4 regions of the Streptomyces sp. NPDC051684 genome follow, and region 3 is predicted to be linked to each of the others. Evidence: riboswitches for the same ligand, from Rfam matches in the RefSeq annotation. Region 3 holds a riboswitch; each other region holds the start of a gene.
The links. A riboswitch is a leader RNA that binds a small molecule or an ion and turns the genes downstream of it on or off. The one in region 3 is predicted to bind thiamine pyrophosphate.
Positions count from the first base shown of each region.

Region 1: another riboswitch for thiamine pyrophosphate. It lies ahead of thiO (glycine oxidase ThiO); the one in region 3 lies ahead of thiC (phosphomethylpyrimidine synthase ThiC).
Region 2: another riboswitch for thiamine pyrophosphate. It lies ahead of ACIA8D_RS03550 (thiamine ABC transporter substrate binding subunit); the one in region 3 lies ahead of thiC (phosphomethylpyrimidine synthase ThiC).
Region 4: another riboswitch for thiamine pyrophosphate. It lies ahead of ACIA8D_RS19885 (purine-cytosine permease family protein); the one in region 3 lies ahead of thiC (phosphomethylpyrimidine synthase ThiC).

Region 1 covers NZ_JBITCS010000018.1:23,123-27,867, reverse strand. Annotated here, with positions in the region: gene ACIA8D_RS22190 (Rv2175c family DNA-binding protein) at 1-188, opposite strand, end outside; gene ACIA8D_RS22185 (NAD(P)/FAD-dependent oxidoreductase) at 306-1,541, opposite strand; gene ACIA8D_RS22180 (hypothetical protein) at 1,662-2,009, opposite strand; TPP riboswitch at 2,062-2,175, shown strand; gene thiO (glycine oxidase ThiO) at 2,173-3,360, shown strand; gene thiS (sulfur carrier protein ThiS) at 3,357-3,557, shown strand; gene ACIA8D_RS22165 (thiazole synthase) at 3,565-4,377, shown strand; gene pknB (Stk1 family PASTA domain-containing Ser/Thr kinase) at 4,515-4,745, shown strand, end outside.
Region 2 covers NZ_JBITCS010000002.1:226,050-230,794, forward strand. Annotated here, with positions in the region: gene ACIA8D_RS03535 (YceI family protein) at 1-45, shown strand, start outside; gene ACIA8D_RS03540 (DUF6243 family protein) at 273-488, shown strand; gene rlmN (23S rRNA (adenine(2503)-C(2))-methyltransferase RlmN) at 565-1,671, shown strand; TPP riboswitch at 1,710-1,815, shown strand; gene ACIA8D_RS03550 (thiamine ABC transporter substrate binding subunit) at 1,928-2,983, shown strand; gene ACIA8D_RS03555 (ABC transporter permease) at 2,959-4,638, shown strand; gene ACIA8D_RS03560 (ABC transporter ATP-binding protein) at 4,638-4,745, shown strand, end outside.
Region 3 covers NZ_JBITCS010000003.1:200,311-205,055, reverse strand. Annotated here, with positions in the region: gene ACIA8D_RS05185 (SsgA family sporulation/cell division regulator) at 6-470, shown strand; gene ACIA8D_RS05180 (YibE/F family protein) at 580-1,914, opposite strand; TPP riboswitch at 1,986-2,157, shown strand; gene thiC (phosphomethylpyrimidine synthase ThiC) at 2,150-3,925, shown strand; gene ACIA8D_RS05170 (hypothetical protein) at 4,002-4,745, opposite strand, start outside.
Region 4 covers NZ_JBITCS010000015.1:149,400-154,144, forward strand. Annotated here, with positions in the region: gene ACIA8D_RS19875 (family 2 encapsulin nanocompartment cargo protein terpene cyclase) at 1-2, opposite strand, end outside; gene ACIA8D_RS19880 (family 2B encapsulin nanocompartment shell protein) at 56-1,483, opposite strand; TPP riboswitch at 1,897-1,992, shown strand; gene ACIA8D_RS19885 (purine-cytosine permease family protein) at 1,982-3,382, shown strand; gene thiM (hydroxyethylthiazole kinase) at 3,438-4,256, shown strand; gene thiE (thiamine phosphate synthase) at 4,253-4,745, shown strand, end outside.

The DNA of each region.
Region 1 (4,745 bases), on a different contig from region 3:
TTGTCGCCGTCGATGAAGGCGGCGGGCACGTGCAGTGCCCTGTTCTCACCGCGGCGCACGGCGATCAGCTGGCCTTCCTTGACCAGCTGCCGCACACGCGTCACCTCGACATCGAGCTGTTCCGCGATGTCGGGGAGGGTGAGCCAGGCGGGGACGAGAGCATCGATCTTTGCGTCAATCTCGGTCACAGGACAAGCGTGCCATCCCGGACTGACACTCGGAAGCCGGGCCGGTGCGGATGGGCCACGGCTCCTCCCGTTTCACCCCGCTCCGTCACGCTTTGGAGGGCCCCTGAGGCGTGGGACTCACGCCACCGCGGACTTCAGAGGACGGGCCGGATCCGCGAGCAACCGCGGGTCGAGCGGTGCCCCCGACTGGATGAGCTTGCGTCCCTGGGCCAGGTCACGCGGCTTGCCGACGGCGAGGACCGCCACCAGGGCCCCGTCGCGCAGCCAGCACACCGACCAGGCGGCACCGGCGGGGTCGCCGCGCCACACCGTCGCGTCGGCGCCCTCGTGGTGCCCCGCGTACTGCACGAACCGGCCGAACTGCTCGGACCAGAAATAGGGCACCGGGTCGTACACCGCCGGGGTCACACCGACGATGTTCGCCGCCACCGTGCGCGGCCCCTGCAGCGCGTTGTCCCAGTGGTGGACCATCAGGCGCTGCCCGTAGCGCCCCGAGGGGAACGAGGAGCAGTCCCCCACCGCGTACACGTCGGGCACGGAGGTGCGCAGCCCCTCGTCCGCGAGGACCTCGCGGTGGGCACCGAGCTCGATGCCCGAGCCGGCCAGCCAGCGGGTGGCGGGGCGGGCGCCGATGCCAACGACGACGGCTCCCGCGGGCAGCCGCGTGCCGTCGTCGAGGACCACGACGCCCGGTTCGATGCGCTGCACGCGCGCGTGGGTGCGCAGCTGGGCCCCCGCGTCGGCGTACCAGGTCGCCATGGGGGCGGCGATCTCGGCGGGCAGCGCCCCGGCCAGCGGCCGCTCGGCGGCCTCCACGACGGTGACCCGGCAGCCGGCCTCGCGGGCCGCGGTGGCGAACTCGGCGCCGATCCAGCCGGCGCCCACGACCACCACGTCGTGCTGCTCGGCGAGGACGGGCCGCAGCAGCTCGGCGTCGTCGAGCGTGCGCAGCAGATGCACACCGGGGGCCGCCCCCGCGCCCCCCGGCAACTGGACCGGCTCGGCGCCGGTCGCGACGACCAGCACGTCGTACGGGACCGGTCCCTCGGCGGTGTCCAGCTCATGGTCGCCGGGCCGCAGCCCGGTCACCTCGCGGCCCAGCTCCAGGGAGACGCCGAGCGCCTCGAAGTCCACGTCGAAGGCCGAGCCCTCGGCCTTGCCGAGCAGCACCGCCTTGGACAGCGGTGGCCGGTCGTACGGCTGGTGGGGCTCGGCACCGAGCAGGGTGACCGCGCCGGTGAAGCCCTGTTCGCGCAGCGCCACGGCGGTCTGCACTCCGGCCATGCCCGCGCCCACGATGACGACGTTCCGCTGCCCCGAAGGCGCTCCGCTCCCGCTCCGCTGCTCACTCACGGGATCAACCTTAGGCACCCGATCTTGCCGCGGTCAGCGGTGCGGGCCACTCCCGGGCCGTGACGTCCTGCACACGCGTCGGCGGTTTACCGATCAAGAGGAAGGTCGGCGCCGCCGGACTCACTCCTGGTCGAGCAGTTCCTCGACCGCGCTGGTTCCGCTGCCCTCCTGCGACTCCCACTCCCAGGTCTCGTCGAGGCGCACCCGGCCGTCCGGGAGCTCGGACACGAGCGAGACACAGTGCCCGGAGGCGGTCGTCCCGTCGGTCTTCAACTGCACGTAACGGAAGTCGAGCCGGTCGCCCGTGCGCGTCCCCACGAGGTGACCCTGCACCACATCACCGCCCACGTAGGCGGCCGAAACGAGGCCGTCCTCCTCCTGGTAGGCGAAGCGGGTGCTCGTGCCCACCTGGCCCGGGGCCTGGTCGGCGACGGGAGACATCAAGAGACCTTCGAGAGATCGGGCCACGGGTCGGTACTCCCTTACTGGAGGGTGTGGTCAACGGCTAGGGTGGCCAACGTAGAGCACTCGCGGGAGCCCGTACGCAGCGGGCTGAGAGGGAGGCTGGAGCGGCCTTCGACCGTACGAACCTGATCCGGGTCATACCGGCGAAGGGAGGGGCTTGACGCCCATGTCGTCGACGCCATCCGTTCATTCGCACCACACGCACACCTGCGACGTCCTCGTCGTCGGTGGCGGCATCATCGGTCTGGTCACCGCCTGGCGGGCCGCGCAGCGCGATCTTTCCGTCGCGGTCGCGGACCCCGAGCCCGGCGGCGGGGCCGCCCAGGTGGCGGCCGGAATGCTGGCCGCCGTCACCGAACTGCACCACGGCGAGCAGACGTTGCTCGGCCTCAACCTGGAGTCCGCGCGCCGCTACCCGGACTTCGCGGCCGAGCTGTCCGAGGCCACCGGGCAGGACCTCGGCTACCGCGCCTGCGGCACGCTCGCGGTCGCGCTCGACGCGGACGACCGCGCCCACCTCCGTGAACTGCACGCGCTGCAGACGAAGTCGGGGCTCGAGGCCGAGTGGCTCTCGGGCCGCGACTGCCGCCGCCTCGAACCGATGCTCGCGCCCGGCGTGCGCGGCGGACTGCGGGTCGACGGGGACCACCAGATCGACCCGAGAAGGCTCGCGAGCGCCCTCGTGACGGCCTGCGAGCGCTCCGGCGTGATCTTCCACCGGTCGTGGGCCGAACGGCTGCGTGTCGTCCGCGACCGGGCGCGCGGCGCAGTCCTCGCCGACGGCACCGAACTCGCCGCGGGCCAGGTGGTCCTGGCGGCCGGCAGCCGCGGCGGACAGCTCGCGGGCGTGCCCGACGCGGTGCTCCCGCCGGTGCGCCCCGTCAAGGGCCAGGTGCTGCGCCTGACGGTGCCGAAGCGGTACGCGCCCTTCCTCAGCCGCACGGTCCGGGCGGTCGTCCGCGGCGGCAACCTCTACCTGGTGCCGCGCGTCAACGGCGAACTGGTGGTGGGCGCCACCAGCGAGGAACTCGGCTGGGACACCACGGTCACCGCGGGCGGCGTCTACGAACTCCTGCGGGACGCCCACGAACTCGTCCCCGGCATCACCGAACTGCCGCTCACCGAGACCCGCGCGGGCCTGCGCCCCGGCTCCCCCGACAACGCCCCGCTCCTGGGGCCGACCGCCCTGCCGGGCCTCCTCCTGGCGACAGGGCACTACCGCAACGGCGTGCTCCTGACGCCGATCACCGGCGACACCATGGCGCACGCCCTGACCACCGGTGAACTTCCGGAAGAGGCCCGCCCGTTCACGCCGAAGCGCTTCGGCACAGCCCTCGTGGAGCAGCCCGCATGAACGTCCACGTCAACGGCGAGCCGCGCACGGTGACCGCGGGCACCACGCTCGACCTGCTGGTCACCACGCTCACCACCGCACCCCAGGGCGTCGCCGCCGCGCTCAACGAGACCGTCGTCCCCCGCACCCAATGGCCCGCCACGGCGCTCTCCGAAGGAGACCGCGTCGAGGTCCTCACGGCCGTCCAAGGAGGCTGAACCGTCCATGGCCGACGACACTTTCGTCCTCGGGGGCGAGTCGTACTCCTCCCGCCTGATCATGGGCACGGGAGGGGCACCCAGCCTCGACGTCCTGGAGCGCTCCCTGGTGGCCTCCGGAACCGAACTCACCACCGTGGCGATGCGCCGCGTGAACGCGAACGTGCACGGCTCGGTCCTCTCCGTCCTGGAGAAGCTGAACATCCGGGTGCTGCCGAACACGGCGGGCTGCTTCACCGCGGGAGAGGCCGTCCTGACGGCCCGCCTCGCGCGCGAGGCGCTCGGTACGGACCTGGTGAAGCTGGAGGTGATCGCCGACGAGCGCACCCTGCTGCCCGATCCGATCGAGTTGCTCGACGCGGCGGAGACGCTGGTGGACGACGGCTTCACGGTCCTGCCGTACACGAACGACGACCCGGTCCTGGCCCGCAAGCTGGAGGACGTCGGCTGCGCGGCAATCATGCCGCTCGGCTCCCCCATCGGCTCCGGGCTCGGCATCCGCAACCCGCACAACTTCCAGCTGATCACCGAGCACGCGCGCGTACCGGTGATCCTGGACGCGGGCGCCGGCACCGCCTCCGATGTGACTCTCGCCATGGAACTCGGCTGCGCGGGTGTGATGCTCGCCTCGGCGGTGACCCGCGCACAGGAGCCCGTCCTCATGGCCGAGGGCATGCGGCACGCGGTGGAGGCGGGTCGCTTCGCGTATCGGGCGGGGCGGATTCCGAAGCGGCACTTCGCGGAGGCGTCTTCTCCTTCGGAGGGGCGGGCGGTGCTTGATCCGGAGCGCCCGGCGTTCTCGGCGGCCCGCACCGTGTGACGGTCTCGGGGCTCCGATCCGGACCCCGCGCCTCAAACGCCGGCGGGGCTTGATGGTGGTCACAGCTCTGCTGCAGTACGGCACCGGCCTCACGGCACGGAGTCCGGGTGTCGGTCACTCCTCGTACACTCGCCTGCGTGGACACGACCCTTCAGGACCCGTTGCTCGGGCATGTGCTCGACGGCCGGTACCGCGTCGACGCGCGCATCGCGGTCGGCGGGATGGCCACGGTCTACCGGGCCGTGGACACCCGCCTCGACCGCGTGCTCGCGCTCAAGGTGATGCACCCCTCGCTGGCCGCCGACGCCTCGTTCGTGGACCGTTTCATCCGCGAGGCCAAGTCGGTGGCCCGCCTCTCGCACCCCAAT
Region 2 (4,745 bases), on a different contig from region 3:
CTCCAGTTCGACATCGCGGCGATCCGCACGCCGTCGGGCGGCTGACCCCTCATAAAAGGGCCCCCGACCTGCGCCTCCGGCGTGGATCAGGGGCCTGTTCCCGTTGTCGTCACAGGTCCACGACCATGGAACCGGGTATCGTCCTCGACATGTTCTTCCAGACGCCGATTTACGAGTGAGAGCGTGACGGGCCCCGCCGACATCCTTCGACGTCGCCGCCCGTCCCCCACCGATGAATCCGTAGAACACCTCACTTCACGCCGGGAGAACCCGTGACCGACAGCAAGAACATCAACAACCCCGTGGGCCAGGGCGGCGGCCAGCGCAAGAAGCTGTCCCGCGCCGAACGGCAGAACAACGGCCCGCACCGCAACCTCGACCGTCGGCTCGCCGCCGACCAGAAGGCGGAGCTGGTGCGCAAGATGCGCGAGAAGGCGGCCGCGGCCGAGGGCACCGGTCAGACGGGCGACGCCACCGCGCAGAGCTGACGCGAGCCGAGAGCCCAGGGCCGTCCCAGACAACGGCGCAAGGTCACCCCTCCGCATCTGCGACACTGGATGGGCTATGCCTAAGCCCGGAGAACTCACGTTCGTCGCCCCCCGCGGAGCCAAGAAGCCGCCGCGGCACCTTGCTGATCTTTCGCCTGTTGAGCGGAAGGAAGCCGTTGCCGCGATCGGTGAGAAGCCGTTTCGCGCCAAGCAGCTCTCGCAGCACTACTTCGCGCGGTTCGCGCACGACCCCGCGGAGTGGACCGACATCCCCGCGGGGTCGCGCGAGAAGCTGCGGGAGGCGTTGCTGCCGGAGCTGATGACCGTCGTGCGGCATCTGTCGACCGACAGCGACACGACGCGCAAGACGCTGTGGAAGCTGTTCGACGGGACGCTCGTGGAGAGCGTGCTCATGCGGTATCCGGACCGGGTGACGATGTGTATCTCGTCGCAGGCCGGGTGCGGCATGAACTGCCCGTTCTGTGCCACCGGCCAGGCCGGGCTCGACCGGAACCTGTCGACCGGCGAGATCGTGCATCAGATTGTTGATGGGATGCGCGCCCTCAGGGACGGGGAGATTCCCGGAGGCCCGGCCCGGCTCTCCAACATCGTGTTCATGGGCATGGGCGAGCCGCTCGCCAACTACAAGCGGGTCATCCAGGCCATCCGCGCGCTCACGGACCCGGAGCCGGACGGGCTCGGGCTCAGCCAGCGCGGCATCACCGTGTCGACGGTCGGGCTCGTGCCGGCCATCAACCGGTTCACCGACGAGGGGCTGAAGTGCCGGCTCGCGATCTCGTTGCACGCGCCCGACGACGAGCTGCGCGACACCCTCGTACCCGTCAATACGCGGTGGAACGTGCGCGAGGTGCTCGACTCCGGGTTCGAGTACGCCGCGAAGTCCGGGCGCCGGCTGTCGATCGAGTACGCGCTCATCCGGGACATCAACGACCAGGCGTGGCGTGGTGACCGGCTCGGGCGGATGCTCAAGGGCAAGCCCGTGCATGTGAACCTGATCCCGTTGAACCCGACCCCGGGTTCGAAGTGGACCGCCTCGCGGCCCGAGGACGAGAAGGCCTTCGTCGACGCGATCGCCGCGCACGGCGTTCCGGTCACCATCCGGGACACCCGTGGCCAGGAGATCGACGGAGCCTGTGGACAGCTGGCGGCCACCGAGCGGTAGCCTGGCGACTGTCAGTTCGATACACCACAACTCCATCTGCATTCCGACAGGGGAGCGCCACAGCGCTGAGAGTGCGGCATCGGCCGCAGACCCTCTGGACCTTGCCCAGGTCATTCTGGGTAGGAAGTTCGGACACCACTCAAGCTGTTGCGCCCTGCCCGGGGCCCCGCGAAGGGGCTCCGGGCAGGGCCGCGTCTTCTCCTGGTCACGCCCAGGAGGAATTCAAGTGAGCAAGAAGGCGTACGTCGCCGTGGTCATGGGGCTCGGGCTCGTCACGCTGTCCGCGTGCGGGTCCTCCGGTGGTGGCTCCGGTGCCGCCGGCGGGGACTCCAGGACGGTGACCCTCGTGAGTCATGACTCGTGGGCCGTCTCCAAGGGCGTACTGAAGGACTTCGAGAAGAAGTCCGGGTACCGGGTCAAGGTCCTCAAGGACGGGGACGCCGGCGAGGCCGTCAACAAGGCGATCCTGTCCAAGAACAATCCGCAGGGCGACGTCCTCTTCGGCGTCGACAACACCTTGCTCTCGCGGGCGCTCGACAACGGGATCTTCTCCTCGTACAAGGCCAAGGGGCTGGAGGACGAGGTGAAGGGCGCGTACCGGCTCGACAAGGGTAAGAACCGGGTGACCCCCGTCGATACCGGGTCGCTCTGCGTCAACTACGACAAGGCGTACTTCAAGAAGCACGACCTCGCGCCCCCGGCCTCCTTCGCGGACCTTGCCAAGCCCGCGTACAAGAACCTGCTGGTCTCGGAGAACGCGGCCACCTCGTCGCCGGGGCTCGGCTTCCTGCTCGGGTCCGCCGCGAAGTACGGCGACGACGGCTGGCAGCCGTACTGGAAGAAGCTCAAGGCCAACGGGCTCAAGGTCGTCGACGGCTGGGACCAGGCGTACAACGAGGAGTTCAGCGGGAGCGCCGGTGGCAGGAAGGCGGGGGGCGAGCGGCCGCTCGTCGTGTCGTACGCGTCCTCGCCGCCCGCCGAGGCCGTGTTCGCCGATCCCCAGCCGAAGACCTCGCCGGTCGGGGTCGCGAAGGGGACCTGCTTCCAGCAGGTCGAGTTCGCGGGGCTGCTGAACGGGGCGCAGAACGAGAAGGGCGGCAAGGCGCTGCTCGACTTCTTGATCTCCAAGAAGTTCCAGGAGGACATGCCGCTCAACATGTTCGTCGATCCGGTGACCAAGAACGCCACCGCCCCCGCCGACTACACCAAGTACGCGGTGAAGATCGACGACCCCGAGACCATGAGCCCGCGCAAGATCGCGGACAACCGGGACGACTGGGTGAAGTCGTGGACGTCGCTCGTACTGAAGTAGCCGTCGGGAGAAGAAACGGGAACGCGGCGCGGCTTGGGCTCATGGTCCTGCCCGTCGTGTTCTTCGGGCTGTTCTTCGCCTATCCGGTCGTCGCGATCGTCGAGCGCGGGCTGCACGTCGACGGCGGCTGGCAGGTCGGGCGGATCCTGGATGTGCTCGGGCAGTCCGACATCCGGCACGTGCTGTGGTTCACCGTCTGGCAGGCGCTCGCGTCGACCGCGCTGACGCTGCTGCTCGCGCTGCCGGGGGCGTATGTCTTCGCGCGGTTCGAGTTCCCGGGCAAGCAAGTGCTGCGGGCCGTCGTGACGGTGCCGTTCGTGCTGCCGACCGTTGTCGTCGGCACCGCGTTTCTCGCGCTCGTAGGGAACGGCGGGCTGCTCGACGAGCTGTGGGGCGTGCGGCTCGACACGACGGTGTGGGCGATTCTGCTCGCGCATGTGTTCTTCAATTACGCGGTCGTGGTGCGGACCGTGGGTGGGCTGTGGGCGCAGCTCGATCCGCGGCAGGAGGAGGCCGCGCGGATGCTCGGCGCCTCGCGGTTCGCGGCCTGGCGGAAGGTGACGCTGCCGGCGCTCGGGCCCGCCGTCGCGGCTGCCGCGCTGATGGTGTTCCTGTTCACGTTCACGTCGTTCGGTGTGGTGCAGATTCTGGGCGGGCCCGGGTTCTCGACGCTTGAGGTCGAGATCTATCGGCAGACCGCGCAGATTTTTGACCTGTCGACCGCCGCCGTGCTCACCATCGTGCAGTTCGTCGCCGTCGGGCTGATTCTCGGTGTGCACGCGTGGACCGTGCGGCGGCGGGAGAGCGCGTTGCGGCTCGTCGACGCGGCGCACACGGCGCGCAGGCCGCGCGGGGGCGGGCAGTGGGCGCTGCTGAGCGGCGTGCTGGTGTCCGTCGCGCTGCTGATCGTGCTGCCGCTCGGGGTGCTCGTCGAGCGCTCGCTCGACGCTCCCGGCGGGTACGGGTTCGGGTACTTCCGGGCGCTCACGGACGCGGACGGCGGGACCTTCCTTGTGCCGCCGATCGACGCGATCTGGAACTCGCTGGAGTACGCGCTCGCGGCCACGGCCATCGCCGTGGTGGTCGGTGGGCTGGCCGCAGCGGCTCTCACGCGTCGGGCCGGGCGGCTCGTGCGCGGGTTCGACGCGTTGCTGATGCTGCCGCTGGGGGTGTCGGCGGTGACCGTCGGGTTCGGGTTCCTGATCACGCTCGACGAGCCGCCGCTCGACCTGCGGTCCACGTGGATCCTGGTGCCGCTCGCGCAGGCGCTCGTCGGGGTGCCGTTCGTGGTGCGGACCATGCTGCCGGTGCTACGGGCCGTCGACGGGCGGCTCCGGGAGGCCGCCGCGGTGCTCGGGGCGTCGCCGCTGCGGGCGTGGCGGGAGGTCGACCTGCCGATGGTGCGGCGGGCGCTGCTGGTGGCGGCGGGGTTCGCGTTCGCGGTGTCGCTCGGTGAGTTCGGGGCGACCGTGTTCATCGCGCGGCCCGACAGTCCGACGCTGCCGGTCGCCGTGGCCCGGCTGCTCGGGCGGGCCGGTGACCTCAACTACGGGCAGGCGATGGCCCTGTCGACCGTACTGATGGTCGTCTGCGCGGCCTGGTTGCTCGTCCTTGAACGGATTCGGCCCGCCAAGGCCTCGACCGGGGAGTTCTGATGTCGCTGCTGGAGTTGGACGACGCGACCGTACGGTTCGGTGGGCGCGCCGTGCTCGACGACGTGGACCTGGAGGTGGCCGAGCACGAGATCGTGTGCGTGCTCGGG
Region 3 (4,745 bases):
AGGCGATGCGCGAGTCGGTACAAGCAGTTCAAGCAGAGGTCATGATGAGCTTCCTCGTTTCCGAGGAGCTCTCGTTCCGCATTCCGGTGGAGCTCCGGTACGAGTCCACCGATCCGTATGCGGTGCGGCTGACCTTCCATCTCCCCGGAGACGCGCCCGTGACCTGGGCGTTCGGCCGGGAGCTCCTCGTCGACGGGGTCAACGGGGCCAGTGGCGAAGGAGACGTACAGGTCACACCGGTGGAGCGGGTGGGCGGCGCGGTCGGCGAGATGCCGGGAGAGGTGCACATCAGGCTTCAGGTCGGTGCGGACCAGGCGCTGTTCAGGGCAGGGGTCGCACCGCTCGTCGCGTTCCTCGACCGGACGGACAAGCTCGTTCCGCTCGGCCAGGAAGAAACGGGCGCGGACTTCGAGTCCGACCTCGACGAGGCGCTCGACCGGATCCTCGCCGAGGAGCAGAGCGCGGGCTGACTCCCCATCGGCTCGCACAACAGCAGACGGCCACACCAGATGGTTTGTACGACACCGGACCAGACGTAACGCTTCAGCAGCGCGGTGCACCCGAGCAGTTCCGCGCCATTCAGCGTTTGCGCCGCCGGCCTCCGCCACCACGTCCAGGAGCGGGAGCGGCCTTCACGGGCCCCCGCTCCGGGCGGTCGGCGGACACGACGAGCGCGGCCAGTGCGGTGGTCACCGGCACCGAGGCGACGAGGCCGATCGAGCCGACCAGCGTACGCACGATCTCCTCGGCCACCAGCTCGCTGTTGGCCACGTCGGCGACACTGCTCTGCGCGATCGAGAAGAGCAGCAGCAGGGGCAGCGCGGCGCCCGCGTAGGCCAGCACGAGCGTGTTGACGACCGACGCGATGTGGTCGCGCCCGATGCGGATCGCCGCCCGGTACAGGGCACGCCGGCCCAGCGTCGGGTTCGCCTCGTGCAGCTCCCATACGGCGGAGGTCTGGGTGACCGTCACATCGTCGAGCACGCCGAGCGAACCGATGATGACGCCGGCGAGCAGCAGACCGCTCATGTCGATGTCCGGGTACAGGCCGTGGATCAGCCCTGTGTTGTCGTCGGTGTTGCCCGTCAGGGCCGCCCAGCCGATGAACAGCGAGCCCAACAGGCCGATCAGCAGCAGAGAGACCAGGGTGCCGAGCACGGCGACGGAGGTTCTGGCCGTCAGGCCGTGACACATGTAGAGCGCGATCAGCATGATCGCGCTGGCCCCGACCACCGCGACGACGAGAGGGTTCGACCCCTGCAGAATCGCGGGCAGGATGAAGAAGGTCAGCACCATAAAGCTGACCGCGAGCGCGACCAGTGCCATGACGCCGCGCATCCGGCCCACCACGACCACGGCCAGGGCGAAGATCCCGGCCAGCAGCACCATCGGCACCTTGCGGTTCACATCGGTGACCGAGTACTGAAGCTCCTTCGGTGCGTCCGGCGCGTACGCGGCGATCACCTTCTGGCCCTCGTGCAACTGCCGCGGCGAATCCGGCTGGACGACCTCGGTGAACGTACGGCCCTCGTCCTTGCCGCTGTCGATCCGGATCGTCGCGTTCTCGCAGGTGCCACTGGTTTTCTGCTCGCCGGTGGTGCCCTGTTGCGCCGTGGGGTCCCCGGTGGGGCTCTGCCCCTGGGCGTGCACGGACGAGCAGTCGACCTTCTCGACCCGGGTGACCGTGGCCTGCTGCGTCTGTCGGTCGAAGCCGACCCCGCTGCGCTCGTGCGGCGGTGCGCCGCCCGGCCAGAGCACCGCGAGGCCCACGACGACCGCGACCGAGAACGGGATCAGGACGGCCGCGATCACTTTGCGCAGGTGCCGCGAGACTGGCGCCGCTGGACCGTGGCTGTGGGAGTGCCCATGCGGCGGGTGGGACGGCGGAGCGGGGGGCTGCTGGCTGGTGGTCACCGCCAGATCATCGCAAGAACGGAGGGGGCCCTCTGTTCAACGCGGCGTGGATCACGTTAGCGTGGAGGCGCTTTTGCCATCGCGGGAGCTCGGAGCACCGGGCTGAGAGGGCGCTGACCTTCGTCCCAGCGCGTTTCACGTGAAACAGCGTGGAAGTGCGTGACCAGGGGACGGATATCGCTGCGTCGACCGCTGAACCTGTTACCGGGTAATGCCGGCGTAGGGAGTAGGTCTCATGACCACAACGGACGCACACACGCCTGCCTCCAGCTCGACCGAGGAGGCCGGCCAGTCCATCGGCTGGCACAAGGGGTACATCAGGGGCTCGCGCCCCGACCTCCAGGTGCCGGTCCGTCAAGTGCACCTCACCAATGGGCAGTCGGTGACGCTGTACGACACCTCAGGTCCGTACACCGACCCGACCGTCGACACGGATGTCCGCCGCGGCCTCGCACCGCTGCGGGAGAACTGGATCATCGCCCGCGGCGACACCGAAGAGTACGCGGGCCGCCCCGTCCGTCCCGAGGACGACGGCATCAAGCACACGTCGCCGCGCGGCGGCCTGCGCAATCTCGACGCGGTCTTCCCCGGCCGCCCGCGTCAGCCGCGCCGGGGCCGCAACGGGCAGGCCGTGAGTCAACTCGCGTACGCACGCCGGGGGGAGATCACCCCGGAGATGGAGTACGTGGCCATCCGGGAGAACGTCGCCCCCGACGTCGTACGGGACGAGATCGCGGCGGGCCGGGCCGTGCTGCCCGCGAACGTCAATCACCCGGAGATCGAGCCGATGATCATCGGCAAGCGATTCCTGGTGAAGGTCAACGCCAACATCGGCAATTCCGCCGTCACCTCCTCCATCGAGGAGGAGGTGGACAAGATGACCTGGGCGACCAAGTGGGGCGCCGACACGGTCATGGACCTCTCCACCGGCCGCAACATCCACACCACGCGCGAGTGGTTGCTGCGCAACTCCCCCGTGCCGATCGGCACCGTGCCGCTCTACCAGGCCCTCGAAAAGGTCGACGGCAAGGCCGAGGAGCTGTCCTGGGAGGTCTACAAGGACACGATCATCGAGCAGGCCGAGCAGGGCGTGGACTACATGACGGTCCACGCGGGAGTCCGCCTCCCGTACGTCCCGATGACCGCCGACCGCAAGACCGGCATCGTCTCGCGCGGCGGCTCGATCATGGCCGCGTGGTGCCTCGCGCACCACAAGGAGAGCTTCCTCTACGAGAACTTCGAGGAGCTCTGCGAGATCCTCGCGACCTACGACGTCACGTACTCGCTCGGCGACGGACTGCGCCCCGGCTGCATCGCGGACGCCAACGACGAGGCGCAGTTCGCGGAGCTGAGGACGCTCGGCGAGCTGAACTCCATCGCCAAGCGCCACAACGTGCAGACGATGATCGAGGGCCCGGGCCACGTCCCGATGCACAAGATCAAGGAGAACATCGACCTCCAGCAGGAGATCTGCGAGGAGGCGCCGTTCTACACGCTCGGCCCGCTGACCACCGACGTCGCCCCGGCGTACGACCACATCACGTCCGGGATCGGCGCCGCGATGATCGCCTGGTGGGGCACGGCGATGCTCTGCTACGTCACGCCGAAGGAGCACCTGGGACTGCCCAACCGCGACGACGTGAAGACCGGTGTCATCACGTACAAGATCGCGGCGCATGCGGCGGACCTCGCCAGGGGGCACCCGGACGCACAGGCGTGGGACGACGCGCTGTCCGACGCCCGCTTCGAGTTCCGCTGGGAGGACCAGTTCAATCTGGCTCTCGACCCGGACACGGCGCGCGAGTTCCACGACGAGACGCTGCCGGCGGAGCCCGCGAAGACGGCACACTTCTGCTCGATGTGCGGGCCGAAGTTCTGCTCGATGAAGATCTCGCAGGACATCCGGCGCGAACACGGCACCACGTCCTCGGAGATCACGGAGGGCATGGAGCAGAAGTCCAAGGAGTTCGCCCAGGCCGGCAATCGCGTGTATCTGCCGATCGCCGACTGACGGCATGAGTGCATGACGGTGGGGCCCCTCGTGCGCGAGGGGCCTCGTCGTCGAACGGCCCGGTGGCGCCGGAGGGTCAGTCCGGCTGGTGGTCGGGGCCGCCGAAGTCCGGGCTGGAGAAGTCCGGGCTCGAATAGCCGGCGCGCTGGCCCGTGGCCGTGCCGCCGCCGTCGGGGCTGCTGAACCCCGGCCTGTTGTAGCCGAGGTGCGGCATGCGCCCGCCGGAGCCGCCGCGGCCCCCGAGGGGTGAGCCGCCGCCCGCCGAGGGATCCGCCAGGGCGTCCCGCAGGAACGGCAGGATGCCCCGGTCCAGGAGCGCGACGCGCCAGGCCTCCCTGGCCTGCTTCACTTCCTCGCTCGCCTCGCCGTGCGTGCTCGCCTGGAGCGACGTCGAGCCGTTGCGCAACGCCGCGAGCAGCAGGCAGACCGCCGCGACGAGAATGCTCGCCGCGGTGATCGCGCCGAAGACCCAGCCGAAGGTGCGCAGGGTCCTGGCGAAGGCCGGTACCGGGTCGAGCATGCTCAGGACGTAGCCGACGATCAGGAAGATCAGGGCTGCGGTCCCGGCCAGGACAGGGGCGAGCACGACGGCGACCGCGGCGACGCCCGGTCCCGTGCTCTCCCCGCTGGAGTTGCCTCCTTCGCGTAGCGGACGCAGGAGCCGCGGTGTGGAGCGCAGTTCCTCGCGGACCTTGACGTAGCGCTGGTACTCGTCGGCGGCCGCCGTGTTGATCAGTGCGGCGGCGCCGAGCGCCATCGTGCGCAGCTGTTCGGGGTTGAGCCGCTGGCCCACTGCGGCGAGTTCAGGCCGATTCGGTGC
Region 4 (4,745 bases), on a different contig from region 3:
ATCCATGTCTCCTTGAGGGCTCCTTGGTGGGGTGAGCGGCCGGGGTCCCGGCCCGTTACCTGCTGGGCCAGCGGCCGATCTGCACGTTCTCCAGCACACCGACCGCGTCCGGCACGAGGATCGCGGCGGAGTAGTAGGTGCTGACGAGGTACTTGGTGATGGCCTGCTCGTCGACGCCCATGAAACGGACCGAGAGCCCCGGCTCGTACTCGTCCGGCAGACCGGTCTGGTGCAGGCCGATGACACCCTGGTTGTCCTCGCCGGTACGCATGCAGAGGATCGAGCTGGTCCGCTCCTTGGTGACCGGGATCTTGTTGCAGGGCAGGATCGGCACCCCGCGCCAGGCGGGGACCTGCTGGCCGCCGAGGTCGACGTGGTCGGGGTACAGGCCGCGCGCGTTGAACTCGCGCCCCATCGCCGCGATGGTGCGCGGGTGCGCCAGGAAGAACTTCGAGCCGCGGCGGCGACAGAGCAGCTCGTCGAGGTCGTCGGGCGTGGGCGGGCCGGAGTGTGTCTGGATGCGCTGCTTGAAGTCGGCGTTGTGGAGCAGGCCGAACTCCCGGTTGTTGACGAGCTCGTGCTCCTGACGCTCGCGCAACGCCTCGACGGTGAGCCGCAGTTGCTCCTTCGTCTGGTTCATCGGCTCGTTGTAGAGGTCGGCGACCCTGGTGTGCACCCGCAGGATCGTCTGGGCCGCCGAGAGCTCGTACTCGCGCGGCTTCGCCTCGTAGTCGACGAACGCGCCGGGCAGTTCGTGCTCGCCCACGTGCCCCGCCGACATCGGGATCTCCGCCTCGCCGCGGTGGTTCTGGCCTCGGCCGGCGAGTGACTTGAACTCCTCGATGTGCTCCTGAAGGGGCGGCGCCGAGGACACCACGGACGCGAAGTCGGCGCGCGAGAGGGTGAGCAGGGTGCCCGAGGTCTCGGCGACCACGGTCTGCTCCCAGCGGGCGTCCTCGTCGAGGAGCGCGTAGTCGCCGAAGCGGTCGCCGTCGGCCAGGACGTCGAGCGCGACCTCGTCGCCGTACTCGCCCTCGGAGAACTGGTTGATGCGGCCGTGGGCGATCAGGTGGAGCTTGTCCGCCGGTGCCCCGCGCTCGACCAGCGTCTCGCCGGCCCGGAAGTCGCGCTGTACGCACCGGTCGGCGATGGCGGTCAGCACCTCGACGTCGTCGAAGCCGCGCAGCAGGGCCAGTTCACCGAGTTCGCGGGGGATCACACGGACGTCGCCGCCGTCCTGGATGAACTCGATGGTGCCGTCGCCGACGGTGTAGGTCAGGCGGCGGTTGACCCGGTAGACGCCGCCCTTGGTCTCCACCCAGGGCAGCATCCGCAGCAGCCACCGCGAGGTGATCTCCTGCATCTGCGGGGCGGACTTGGTGGTGGTGGCGAGATTGCGGGCGGCCGCCGTGCCGAGGCTGGTCTGCTGCGGCGGCACCGACACGGTGTCCGGGGTGGTCGAGTCGGTCGAGTCAACGGTCATCGGATGAGCTCTCCTTGGTCGGGCGAAAGCACGCATGCCCGTTGTGACGGGGCAGAAGTAGGAAAGGTGAGCAATTCGGTGGGAATACGTCCAGAACCAGAATCACCGTAAGGGCCCTCTCACCCGCCCGGCCAAGGAAAGCCGGCGACATTAACTCGATGCGATGATCAAGCCCGGCCGGTGTTTGCCCGGCGACCGACGGATCTCGGCCCGTTTGCCCGCCGTGTCCGAGCGGCCACCGACCCCGATGTCACGCGGCGGGCGGGCGCCGCGGCCCCGCGAAACCGATGGAAGTCGGCCAGCGGTCACAGAGGTCCTCATTGCGGACACCGCGCCGGTCGGGGTAGGGGACCGCGGTGCAAGCGGAACCCACCCGTGCGTCACCGCACGCCACCGCGTTAGGCTGGCGGCGATAACCGGACACGGGGTGCCCCGCACAGAGGGCTGAGAACACACCCGTCGAACCTGAACCAGTTCGCACTGGCGGAGGGATGTCTCATGCCTGTGACGCATGTTTCCAGCGGCCTGCCTGCCGACCACGACAGCGGCGCCTTCGATGGGCGCATGCCCGCCGCACCCGGCGACCTCGGCATCGAGGGGCGCGGCATCGAACCGGTCCCCGAAGGCAACCGCTACGGCGGGGCCGGACGCCTGTTCACCGTGTGGTTCGCCCCGAACCTGACGATGACCGGTGTCTTCACCGGCACCGTCGGCATCGCCCTCGGACTCGACTTCGCCACCGCGCTCGCCGCCGTCGTGCTGGGCACCCTGATCGGAGCGGTGCCGACCGCATACCTGGGGACGTGGGGGAGCCGGACCGGCGCGGGGCAACTCCCGCTGGCCGGGCTCGCGTTCGGGCGCGGCGTCGCGCTGCCCGGAGTGCTGCAGTGGCTGTCGTCCATCGCGTGGGACGCGCTGATCGGCCTGTTCGGCGGCGACGCGCTGGCCCGGCTGCTGGGCTGGCCGTTCTGGGCCGGCGTCCTCGTCATGCTGTGCGCCCAGGGACTGCTCGGCGTCCTCGGCTACGAGGCCATCCACCGGCTTCAGATCGTCATGACCTTCGTGCTCGGCGCCGCCTTCGCGCTCATCGCCTGGCGGATGCTCGACGGCGTGCACCCGGCGGCCCACGGCTCCGTGCACGGCGCCGACCGCGTCGGCGCGTTCGTCCTGACCAGCACCATCGCGCTGAGCCTCAGCCTGTCCTGGGCGCCGTACGCCAGCGACTTCAGCCGCTACCTGCCCGCCGCCACCTCCCGTACCCGCATGTTCTGGTACACCCTGCTCGGCCTGCTGGTGTCCTTCGTGGCCGTGCAGGCGCTCGGCCTGTGGGGCGCCTCCGTGCTCACCGACCAGACGGCGGCCGGGGTCGACGAGATACTCGGCGGGGGAGTGCTCGGCGGGTTCGGACTGCTCGCCGTGGCGCTGGCCGCGCTGTGCAGCAACGCCATGAACGACTACAGCGGCTCCCTCGCCCTCCAGACCATCGGCGTGCGCATACCGAGGCCGGTGGCCGCCGCCCTCGCCGCCGTCCTCGGCTTCCCGCTCGTGCTGTGGATGCACGCCGCGGACACCACGGCGCGCTTCCAGAATGTGCTGCTGTTCGTCGGGTACTGGATCCCCGGCTTCGTCGCGATCGTCCTCGTCGACTGGGGCGCCCGGGCCAGGGAACGTGCCGGGGCGCCGCTCGACCTCGCCGTCGAGCGCGGGCGACGGCAGCCCGCGTGGCCGGCGCTGCTGGCCTTCGCGGCGGCCTTCGCCGCGGCGGTCCCGTTCATGGACACCAGCCTGTACGTGGGGCCGGTGGCCGAAGCGTTGCACGGTGCGGATGTGTCGTACTACGTGGCGTTCCTCGTGGCGGCGATCGTGTACGCACCGCTGCGGCTGCGGCGACGCGGCTGACCTGCCCTCTTCCGTACGTACCAACCACGGCACCTCGTCTGTTTGGAGCGACCTCATGCCCACGACACCCACCGCAGGACCCGACCTCGCCGCCTTCGCGGCGCAGGCGCTCGGGCGCGTACAGCGCGAGTCACCGCTGGTGCAGTGCCTGACCAACGCGGTGGTCACCGGGTTCACCGCCAACGTGCTGCTCGCGGTGGGCGCGGCGCCCGCCATGGTCGACATCCCGGACGAGGCTGGGCCCTTCGCCCGGGTGGCCTCGGGCGTGCTGGTCAACCTCGGCACCCCGCGCGCCGAACAGCGCGCCGCGATGCCCGAGGCCGCGCGCGCCGCGAATGAAGCCGGGACGCCCTGGGTGCTCGACCCGGTGGCCATCGGCGCGCTGCCGGTGCGCACGGCGCTCGCGGCCGAGCTGCTCGCACTGCGGCCGACCGTGATCCGCGGCAACGCCTCCGAGATCATCGCGCTCGCGGGCGCGGGCGGTGGCGGCCGGGGCGTGGACGCCTCGCACGGCGTCGAGGCCGCCGAGGACGCGGCCGCCGAACTCGCGCGCACGGCGGGCAGCGTCGTCGCGGTGTCCGGCCCCGTGGACCACGTCACCGACGGCACGCGCACCGCCCGGATCGCGAACGGGGACGCGCTGCTGACCCGGGTGACCGGCGGTGGCTGTGCGCTGGGCGCGGTGATGGCCGCGTTCGCCTCGGTGGACGAGGACCGGTTCGCGACGACGGTGGGGGCCGCCACCGCGTACACCGTTGCCGCCGAGTCCGCGGCGCGGACCGCGGCCGGTCCCGGCAGCTTCGCCGCCGGCTTCCTGGACGCGCTCGCCGCGCTCACCCCGGAGGATCTGGCGAAGCGGGCGGAGGTGTCATGACGGCACGTACGCGACCCGTGCACGCGGGTGTCGACCTGTCGGTGTACCTGGTCACCGACCCGGACCAGTGCGCGGCCCGCGGCCGCACCGTGGCCGAAACCGTCGCGCAGGCCGCGGCCGGAGGTGTCACCGCCGTACAGATCCGGGAGAAGCACGCGAGCGGCCGGGAGTTTCTGCGGACCGTCCTGGACGTCGCCGCGATCCTCCCCGAGCGGGTCGCGCTGATCGTCAACGACCGGGTCGACGTGTTCCTGGCGGCGCGGGCGCACGGCGCGCGCGTCACCGGAGTCCACGTCGGCCAGTCGGACCTGCCAGCTGCCTCCGTACGCCAACTCATCGGCGACGAAGCCGTGTTGGGGCTGAGCGCGGCCACGCCCGGCGAACTGCACGCCGCCGCGACATCGACGGCACACGTAGACCACGTCGGCATCGGAGCGCTGCACACCACACGCACCAAGGCCGATGCCCCCGAGCCGCTCGGCCACGAGG